3 regions of the Colwellia sp. Bg11-28 genome follow, and region 1 is predicted to be linked to each of the others. Evidence: predicted binding sites of a transcription regulator. Region 1 holds the regulator's gene; each other region holds the start of a gene.
The links. The regulator NrdR, encoded in region 1, represses ribonucleotide reductase genes. The targets are predictions, from matches to a motif close to AAACACNANATNTNGTGTTT.
Positions count from the first base shown of each region.

Region 1 (3,287 bases):
CAATATAGTGTGCTAAATCACTTGGCATACTTAACCAGTATTCAATACTATTACCGTTATTATTGATAGCTAATATTTCACTGACACCATCTACATGGCCAGAAACCATATGGCCACCAAAACGTGTGCTTGCCAACATCGCTTTTTCTAGATTGACTTTACTGCCAACTTTATAGCCTGCAAAACCAGTTCGCTGTAGAGTTTCATTAGAAACATCTGCGCTATAGCTGCCATTACCTTTGCCATTATTAAAATCAACAACCGTAAGGCATATACCGTTAGTTGCGATGGAGTCGCCCAGTTTAACATCACTCATGTCCAAGCTATTGGTAGCAATAACTAAACGAGCTCCTTGGGCATTAACATTTATGGCCGATATAGTACCAACGGCTTCGATAATTCCTGTAAACATAGACTTCTCTATTTAATTTTTTGTGTGATTATTTATTCGGTGTTCATTTATTCAGTATTAGTAAGTTGGCTAGTGATGCGAATATCCACACCAACCATACGAATATCACTAATAGTTAATGCCTTGGCTTGGTTCAGCTTTGATACTGAGGGCATTTCCATTAAGTTTTTACCATCGCCACCCATTAATTTGGGCGCTTGATACAGAATAAGTTCATTCACTAAATTTTGTTCAATAAAGGCACCACTTAACCGTGCGCCTGACTCAATTAAAATATCATTGAGCCCTCGCTTTGCTAGGTATTCTAACAAAGCCTTTAAATTTATTTTCAATTTACCCTGCGAGTTTTCAGTCACAGGTAATTGCACCTGTTCTACGAAATGCGGCCATTTTGGTAAGTTTTCAAGATGTGATTCAATTTTATTTTCAACGTAGTCCGGATCTATGCCATTAATAATTAAAATTGGTGACTGATGTTCGAATAATGCCAGGTTTGGCGTCAGTCTATTTTGACTATCAATTACAATACGTAAAGGCTGACGAAGGGCTTCTTTTGGGTAGTTACTTTTTAACTCACCTAGCTCAGACCAACGTACTGTCATCTTAGCATTATCAAAAAGTACTGAATCTGCACCTGTGATAATCGCGCAACTCTGGGCGCGTAGACGTTGAACATCTTGTCGAGCATCTGCTGACGTAATCCACTTACTTTCGCCACTTGCCATGGCTGTTTTCCCATCAAGGCTTGCTGCTAATTTACAGCGTACATAAGGAAGTTTATTGACCATCCTGTGAATGAATCCGACGTTGAGTAGCCTTGCGCTTTGTTCTAATAAACCCGATTGCACCGTGATGCCCGCTTCTTCTAATAGGGATAAGCCATTACCAGAAACTTGTGGATTGGGATCAACCATAGCGGCAATAACATGACTAACACCAGCATCAACTAATGCTTTGGCACATGGCGGCGTACGGCCAAAATGGCTGCAAGGCTCAAGGGTAACATAGGCTGTAGCCCCCTTGATTAAAGCGGGATTGTTCACTTTTGCCTCAGCTAACGCATTAACTTCTGCATGACCCTGCCCAGCTTTTTGATGATAACCTTCACCAATGACCTTACCAACACCTTCTTTATAGCTCACTAACACACAACCAACTCTAGGGTTGGGAGAAGTAGTGAAATGTCCTTTTTTAGCTAAATCTATAGCCCTAGACATAAAGTGGTGGTCTTGTTCAGTAAAGTTTTGCTCAGTAAGAGTGTTCTTGTTGTTAGGCGAACTAGTTTTCATGTTATTTAGCCGTTTTCGCTGGTTTAGCCTTTTTTGCTTTACCGTTTTTTTCTTTTCCTAATCGCGTGATCTCATCAGCAAACTCGCTGATATCTTCAAAGGACAAATAAACAGAAGCGAAACGTAAGTAAGCAACTTTATCTAATTCTTTAAGCTGCGCCATAATTAAGTCTCCTAGCATTTCACTGCTAATTTCTCGTTCACCAGTAGCGCGCATTTGAGACTTCAGCTTATTAACCGCCAACTCTATTTGTTCCATGCTTACAGGGCGTTTTTCTAATGCTCGGGTTAAACCACTAAGCATTTTATCTTCGTTAAACGGTTCTCTGCTGCCATCACGTTTTATGATTCTTGGCATCACCAATTCAGCACTTTCAAATGTTGTATAACGTTCGTGACAAGCTAAACATTCACGACGTCGTCTTACTTGATGGCCATCAGAAACTAAACGTGAATCGATGACTTTAGTGTCATTAGCTGAACAAAATGGACAATACATGGTTTACCTACGGTAATGGAGATTAAATTACGGACAAAAAAAATGGCCGCTCAAGGCGACCATTTTAATATAAAACAACTGATTTAGCTAAGTAAACTGAGTTTCCGTTAAGCCTTGAGCGATAAAAGGCTTAGTGTATGACGCTAGTTCACTATTCACTTACTTACACTAACTATTAAACAAATTTCAGTGTAAGTAGATATTTAGCTTTAAGCTGTGTGGCTCAATTTAAAGAAAAAAGCACGGAGTTGACGTTAGTCAATGAGTACTTTTGACGCTTAAATTGAGCTTTACAGCGACAAGATAAAAGCTACTTTTGGTAAACAGGGAAACGAGCACATAACTCTTTAACTTGGTCTTGAACACGTTTGCTAACGTCTTCATTTTCAATATCATCAAGAATGTCACAAATCCAGCCAGTTAATGCCTTAGTTTCTTCGATACCAAAACCACGACGAGTAATCGCTGGAGTACCTAAACGTAGACCTGATGTAACAAACGGAGAACGAGGATCGTTTGGCACTGAGTTTTTGTTTACTGTGATGTGTGCTTTACCTAAAGCGGCATCAGCATCTTTACCAGTAATATCTTTATCGATTAAATCAAGTAACAATAAGTGGTTTTGCGTACCGTTAGATACTACTTTATAACCACGGTCTTGTAATACATCTACCATTGCTAAAGCGTTAGCTAAAACATTTTGTTGGTAAACTTTAAACTCTGGCGATAATGCTTCTTTAAATGCAACGGCTTTCGCTGCAATAATGTGCATTAATGGGCCACCTTGACCACCTGGGAAAACAGCGCTGTTTAACTTTTTGTAAATAGCTTCGTCATCACAACCAGAGATAATTAAACCGCCACGTGGGCCAGCTAATGTTTTATGCGTAGTTGTAGTAACAACATGCGCATGTGGAACTGGGTTAGGGTAAAGACCTGCAGCAATTAAACCCGCAACGTGAGCCATATCTACGAAGAAGTAAGCGCCAACTTTATCAGCAATTGTACGCATACGTGCCCAGTCAACAACACCTGAGAATGCTGAGAAACCACCGATAATCATTTCTGGTTTGTGCTCTACAGCTAA
Region 1 is NZ_PJBA01000008.1:148,809-152,095, forward strand. It holds gene CXF79_RS16685 (riboflavin synthase) at 1-412, opposite strand, end outside; gene ribD (bifunctional diaminohydroxyphosphoribosylaminopyrimidine deaminase/5-amino-6-(5-phosphoribosylamino)uracil reductase RibD) at 460-1,701, opposite strand; gene nrdR (transcriptional regulator NrdR) at 1,703-2,200, opposite strand; gene glyA (serine hydroxymethyltransferase) at 2,511-3,287, opposite strand, start outside.

Region 2 (3,287 bases), on a different contig from region 1:
AACCGGTGACTTTAAACCTCTACATCAAATTAATCCATTGAGAGTCCAATTTATAAGTCAGCATATTGCGCTTCAGGTTGAAGGCACTGATTCGAAGAATGGCTTTTATGATATGCAAATTATTGATGTTGGTTGTGGTGGCGGTATTTTATCAGAATCACTAGCAAAACTAGGTGCCAACGTAACGGGTATTGATATGGGCACCGAACCACTAAATGTTGCAAAATTGCATGCGTTAGAAACTGGCGTATCCATTAATTATCAAAAAATAACTGCCGAAGAAAAAGCACTGGAAAATCCAGGTACTTTTGATGTGGTTACTTGTATGGAAATGTTAGAACATGTTCCTGACCCTGCTTCGGTGATTCAAGCATGTTCTACCTTGGTTAAACCAGGAGGCTTGATTTTCTTTTCAACGCTCAATAAAAGTATCAAATCTTATTTACTTGCCATACTTGCAGCAGAGAAACTTCTCAAAATTGTTCCTGATGGGACTCATGACCATGATAAGTTTATTCGACCTTCACAACTTATTGGTTGGGCAGAAGAACACGGATTAAAGTGTATTGATGCCAGTGGTATCCATTACAATCCCATTACAGGAAACCATAAGCTCAATGACTCACTGGATGTTAATTATATATTGTGTTGTCGTAAGCTTTAAAAATAACAACATTAATGTCTGATTTATATTATTCAGTTTTGGATAATGTAATAGCAATTAAGACTATTTAATACTACAAACCATTCACTGCATTGAATGGTTTTTTTATGTCTGAGGATCTAATGAAGCCATCCTGGCCCTGCCCCAATAATTCAAGCATTTTCTACCTTAGTTAAACCGAGATACTTGATTTTCTTTTTAACGCTCAATAAAAGCGTAAAATCTTATTTACTTGCAATACTCGCAGCAGAAGAACACAGATTAAAGTGCATTGATGACAGTGGTATCCTTTACAATCTAGCTCAATTAAGCTCAATTCAGCCCAATCCAACTACAGGAAACCATAAATTCAACGATTCACTGGCTGTTAATTATATATTGTGCTGTCGTAAGCTTTAAAAATAACGACCCTAGCTGTTCATTAAGTTCAAAAACTTGGTAAATTCGATGTTTCAGGTACCTGCGGAATAATTGTTGTATAAACAATCAAGTTGTTTAAACATTAATCTGCGCTTAGATTTAAATCATAACTAACTGTAAAATATCTATTTTATTTTGTTTATATTAATTTACTATAGCGAACATAAATATTGACCAAAAATAATTTATAAAAATAATTTATCTTAAAAAAAGTAAAATAATCGTTGCTTTTAGTAAATTCCAAAATCAAATTGTCTTACTAGGTTAGTCATCACTAACCCTTAAATTAAGGCAAAAATAATCACAAAGATCAACTCATTTTATCACTTGCAAAACAGGTCAAACCTCACTATCTTGTGTCTAGAATTATAAAAAACCCTAGATATTGTGCATTTGATGCTCAGTTGTTATTTTTAATACTACGTATTAAGTTATTTATTTCTAATACGTATGTGGGATTTTTTATTAGGGACGTTTTAGATCCTTTTATTAGGAATAAGAAACAATAACAATAATCGCTTTACAGGTATTTCATGAATAACAACCTCTTTGTAACTAAACGAAATGGTGAGAAAGAAACCATTGATTTAGAAAAAATTCACCGTGTCATTGCTTGGGCTGCGGATGGCTTAGAACAAGTTTCTGTTTCTCAAGTTGAATTAAAATCTCACATTCAGTTTTATGACGGTATCAAAACTGAAGATATTCATGAAACTATTATTAAATCAGCTGCTGATTTGATATCTGAAGAGACTCCAGATTATCAATACTTGGCAGCTCGTTTAGCAGTATTTCATTTACGTAAAAAAGCCTACGGACAATTTGAGCCACCGGCCCTTTATGATCACGTAGTGAAATTAGTTGAAGCGGGTAAATATGATCAGCATTTGTTAGCTGATTATACGAAAGATGACTTTGAGCACATGTCCAGCTTTATGGACCATAGCCGTGATCTAAACTTCAGCTATGCAGCCATGAAGCAGCTTGAAGGTAAGTATTTAGTACAAAACCGTGTTAGCGGTGAAATTTACGAAAGTGCTCAATTCCTCTATATTTTAGTTTCGGCATGTTTGTTTGCTAAATACCCTGTTGAATCTCGCTTACGTTACGTAGAAGATTTTTATCACGCTATTTCTCGCTTTAAAATATCATTACCTACTCCAATCATGGCCGGTGTTCGTACACCAACACGCCAATTCTCATCTTGTGTATTGATTGAGTGTGGCGATAGTTTAGATTCAATTAATGCTACATCTAGCGCTATTGTTAAATATGTATCTCAACGTGCTGGTATTGGTGTCAATGCTGGTCGTATTCGTGCTTTAGGTAGCACGATAAGAAATGGTGAAGCATTTCATACTGGTTGTATCCCATTCTTTAAGCATTTCCAAACAGCCGTTAAAAGTTGTTCGCAAGGTGGTGTTCGCGGCGGTGCTGCTACATTGTTTTATCCTTTATGGCATCTTGAAGTCGAAAGTTTACTGGTACTTAAAAATAACCGTGGTGTTGAAGAAAACCGTGTGCGTCATTTAGATTATGGTGTGCAATTTAACAAGCTGATGTATCAACGTTTAATTAAAGGTGGCTCTATTACCTTATTTAGTCCTAGTGATGTTCCGGGACTATACGATGCTTTCTTTGAAGACCAAGAAAAGTTTGAGCGTTTATACGTGCAGTATGAAAACGATGATTCAATTCGCAAAAAACGTATTAAAGCTATCGAGTTATTCACGCTGTTTGCACAAGAACGCGCAAGCACCGGCCGTATCTACTTACAAAACGTAGATCACTGTAATACCCATAGTCCATTTGATTCAAGTAAAGCGGCTATTCGTCAGAGTAATTTGTGTTTAGAAATTGCCCTGCCAACTAAGCCAATGAATGATATTAATGATGAGAATGGAGAAATTGCGCTTTGTACACTTTCTGCATTTAACTTAGGTGCTATCGACTCATTAGATGAATTAGAGGGATTAGCAGATCTCGCTGTTCGCGCTTTAGATAGTTTATTAGATTATCAAGACTACCCTATTGCTGCAGCGCAAAGTGCTAGCATGGCGAGAAGAACATTAGGTATAGGTGTTATTAACTATGCATACTATCTTGCTAAAAACGGACTTTACTACTCAAACGGTAGTGCGAATAACTTAACTCACCGTACTTTTGAAGCTATTCAGTTTTACTTACTCAAAGCGACAAATGA
Region 2 is NZ_PJBA01000006.1:1,613,441-1,616,727, forward strand. It holds gene ubiG (bifunctional 2-polyprenyl-6-hydroxyphenol methylase/3-demethylubiquinol 3-O-methyltransferase UbiG) at 1-664, shown strand, start outside; gene nrdA (class 1a ribonucleoside-diphosphate reductase subunit alpha) at 1,618-3,287, shown strand, end outside.
Region 2: nrdA (class 1a ribonucleoside-diphosphate reductase subunit alpha) is a predicted target of NrdR. The motif match lies at 1,458-1,477, and genes of this name have one in related genera.

Region 3 (3,287 bases), on a different contig from region 1:
AAACCAATACCATGGGCACCAGAGCCACTTCGTTGGATTGGCGTATATCTGACTCATAAGGCGCTAGAAAAAGCTGATGCTAATGGCGGGAAACGTGGGTTATGGCTTAAACTTTTAGATATGCTTAACCTAGGCTTTACTTGTTAAGTAGCTATTTTTGTTTAATATACGGTCCTCAATTTATCTGCTCCTAAATAAGGAGCAAAAAGAGCTTATCTATGACAGTTACCTCACCTCGCATTGCAACTATCTTGCTACTTATCGTCTGCTTTATTTGGGGGGTAGAGTTTGTCCCAATTGATCTTGCGATTGAAGTGATGCCAACGAATACTTTCAATGCTATTCGCTTTGCTGTGGCGACACTGTCGATGTTACCTCTGCTTTGGTTTGTGCAAAAGAAAAACAAAGGTAACTCTAAGCCTATCGATTATGTCCTCTTAATAAGGTCAGGTATGTTACTGGGCTTTTTCCTCTTTATTGGTTTTTATACTCAGACTGAAGGAATGCGTTTTACCACAGTGACTAATGCTGGTTTTATTACCGGTCTGTGTGTGCCTCTTGTTCCTGTATTAGGTTTTTTAATCTTTCGAAATGTTGTTCCTAAGTCAGTATGGATAGGCGTTGTTACCGCAACAGCGGGTCTCTATATGTTAACCATAGGAGACAAGTTAGTATTTAATAAAGGTGATATTCTGGTGTTGATCTGCGCCTTTGGTTTTGCTGGCCATATCATTATGACTGACCGCTTCGTCGATAACTTACCCATCATCCCATTAAGTATTGTACAAATTTTTGCAGTCTCTATTTACAGTACAATAGCTATATTCATTGGTCCTGACCCTGTTTTTTATTATCAGGATGCCGAGCCCGTTAGTTGGCATCAACAACTGTTTACCCCTTTGATGGTATTTGCCATTTTAGTATCAGGGATCTTGGGAACCGCTTATGCTTTCTGGGCTCAATCAGTAAGTCAGACATTACTAAAACCTCATAAAGTAGCGCTTATCTTTGCTGCAGAGCCTGTCTTCGCTTGCATTGCCGCTTGGGTATTTTTGGACGAAGTGCTTGGTGAAAAAGGCATGATCGGTGCTGGATTAATTCTTGCTGGAATGCTTGTTTCAGAGTTAGGAGATCGGAAAAAACAGCCAGAACTCAGACCGCTTGATCAGACAGCTGCACTGAAATAGAAAAATCTACAATCAGAAAATGGGTACTGAAATCACTATTATTCATGCCCATTCACTCGCTCGGCACTACCATTCTCCACATCAACCACTATATATTGATCTACAGTTAAAAATAAGCACTACATATTGTGCTTAAATATTTATTACCACAAGTTATTGTGATCTAAATCAACAAAGCCCCACCCTAAAATACTATATATTGTGCTTATTAAAAAAATAACATCTATATATAGGTTAAGCATGAATTTTAACTGTATTACTCCGAGTGTTGTCTTCCAAGAAGTGCCTAATGAAATTAGTCTGTGCTTTAGTATTACCGGCTGTAAGGTCGGCTGCAAAGGCTGCCACAGTACTGAGTTATGGCATGAAGACAATGGTATACCTCTGAGCAATACAAGCTTCACCCAATGGCTTAAGAAGTATCAAGGCTTAATTAGCTGTGTGGTGTTTTTTGGTGGTGAATGGCAGCCTAACGCTTTAATCGAAAAGTTATTAATCGCTAAAAACCATGGCCTTAAAACTTGCCTCTATTCGGGCGAAAAACATATTAATATCATTATTTCTCAGCACCTTAACTTTTTAAAAACCGGTGCTTGGCATGAAACCTTAGGTGGCCTGGATAGCCCGACAACCAATCAAGTTTTTCGTGATGTCATTTCAGGTAAAAAGTTAAACCATTTATTTAACAAAGCTATCGATGTGAATACCTTCAAGGTTAATACCGTCGATGCTAGTCATTCCCAAACTACTATTTTAGAAACTAACTCTTTTAAGACTAATTCTCTCGAGATTAGTGCTTTTAAGGTTAGTACTTTCGAACCTTATCAATTTACTCAAGGAGCTAACAATGTTGCGGCTTAACGAAGAACAAATCACCAATAAAAAAGATTTTATCAAACAATATTTTTCAGCAAAAAATGCAGCAGACGGCTCAAAAATGGATGCCAATGCCAACGTCAGTCATAAAAACATTGCGACGTTAGAAGCTGAGTTATTAAAAGATTGTTTTGTGCAAATTAATCGCGCGTTAGTGCATGACAAAATACGTGATACTTTTGATGCTGACTTGGCCAAAGAGTATTTGCGCCAAATTGAAGATCATGAAATTTACGTGCACGATGAGACTAGTTTAAAGCCATATTGCACCTCAATTAGCATGTACCCCTTTTTATTAGACGGTTTAACTAAGCTAGGCGGTGAGTCTAAAGCACCTAAGCATTTAGAATCTTTCTGTGGCTCTTTTGTGAACCTTATTTTTGCTATTTCAGCACAATTTGCTGGTGCGGTTGCGACTGTTGAGTTTCTCACCTATTTTGATTACTTTGCTCGCCTTGAATACGGTAATGATTATCTAAGTACGCATAAATCTGAGATAGAAAATCACTTACAACATGTGGTTTATGCTATCAATCAACCAGCGGCGGCTCGTGGATACCAGAGTGTATTTTGGAACATTTCATTATTTGATCAACATTACTTTGCTTCAATGTTTGGCGAATTTGTTTTCCCTGATTTTAGTAAACCTAATTGGCAGACCGTTGACCAGCTACAACAGTTTTTCCTCGGCTGGATCAATAAGGAGCGTGAACAAGCAGTACTTACCTTCCCTGTAGTTACCGCGGCAATGCTCACTGAAAATGGCCAGTGTAAAGACCTAGATTTTGCTCGTAAACTCGCTCAACAAAAAGCTGAGGGCAATTCCTTTTTTATCTACTTATCTGACAGTGCCGATTCACTAGCCTCATGCTGTCGATTACGTAATGAAATTTCTGACAATACTTTTTCTTATACCTTAGGTGCTGGTGGTGTCGCCACAGGCTCAATTAATGTAATTACTGTTAACATGAATCGTTTAGTGCAAGACGGTCGAGACTTAAAAATAGAAATAGAAAAAATACAAAAATACCAAGTTGCGTATCGAAAATTGATGGAAGAGTATCAAGCGCAAGGCGCATTATCCGTTTACGACGCTGGGTTTATTTCACTTGATAAGCAATTTCTTACCATAGGTATTAATGGTATGGCTGAAGCGGCTGAGTTTGCCCAAATTAAAGTCGGCAATAATGAAGAATATAAGCAATTTGTTAGTACACACTTAAA
Region 3 is NZ_PJBA01000005.1:42,336-45,622, reverse strand. It holds gene CXF79_RS05655 (NAD(P)/FAD-dependent oxidoreductase) at 1-147, shown strand, start outside; gene CXF79_RS05650 (DMT family transporter) at 219-1,187, shown strand; gene nrdG (anaerobic ribonucleoside-triphosphate reductase activating protein) at 1,428-2,048, shown strand; gene nrdD (anaerobic ribonucleoside-triphosphate reductase) at 2,035-3,287, shown strand, end outside.
Region 3: nrdG (anaerobic ribonucleoside-triphosphate reductase activating protein) is a predicted target of NrdR. The motif match lies at 1,302-1,321, and genes of this name have one in related genera.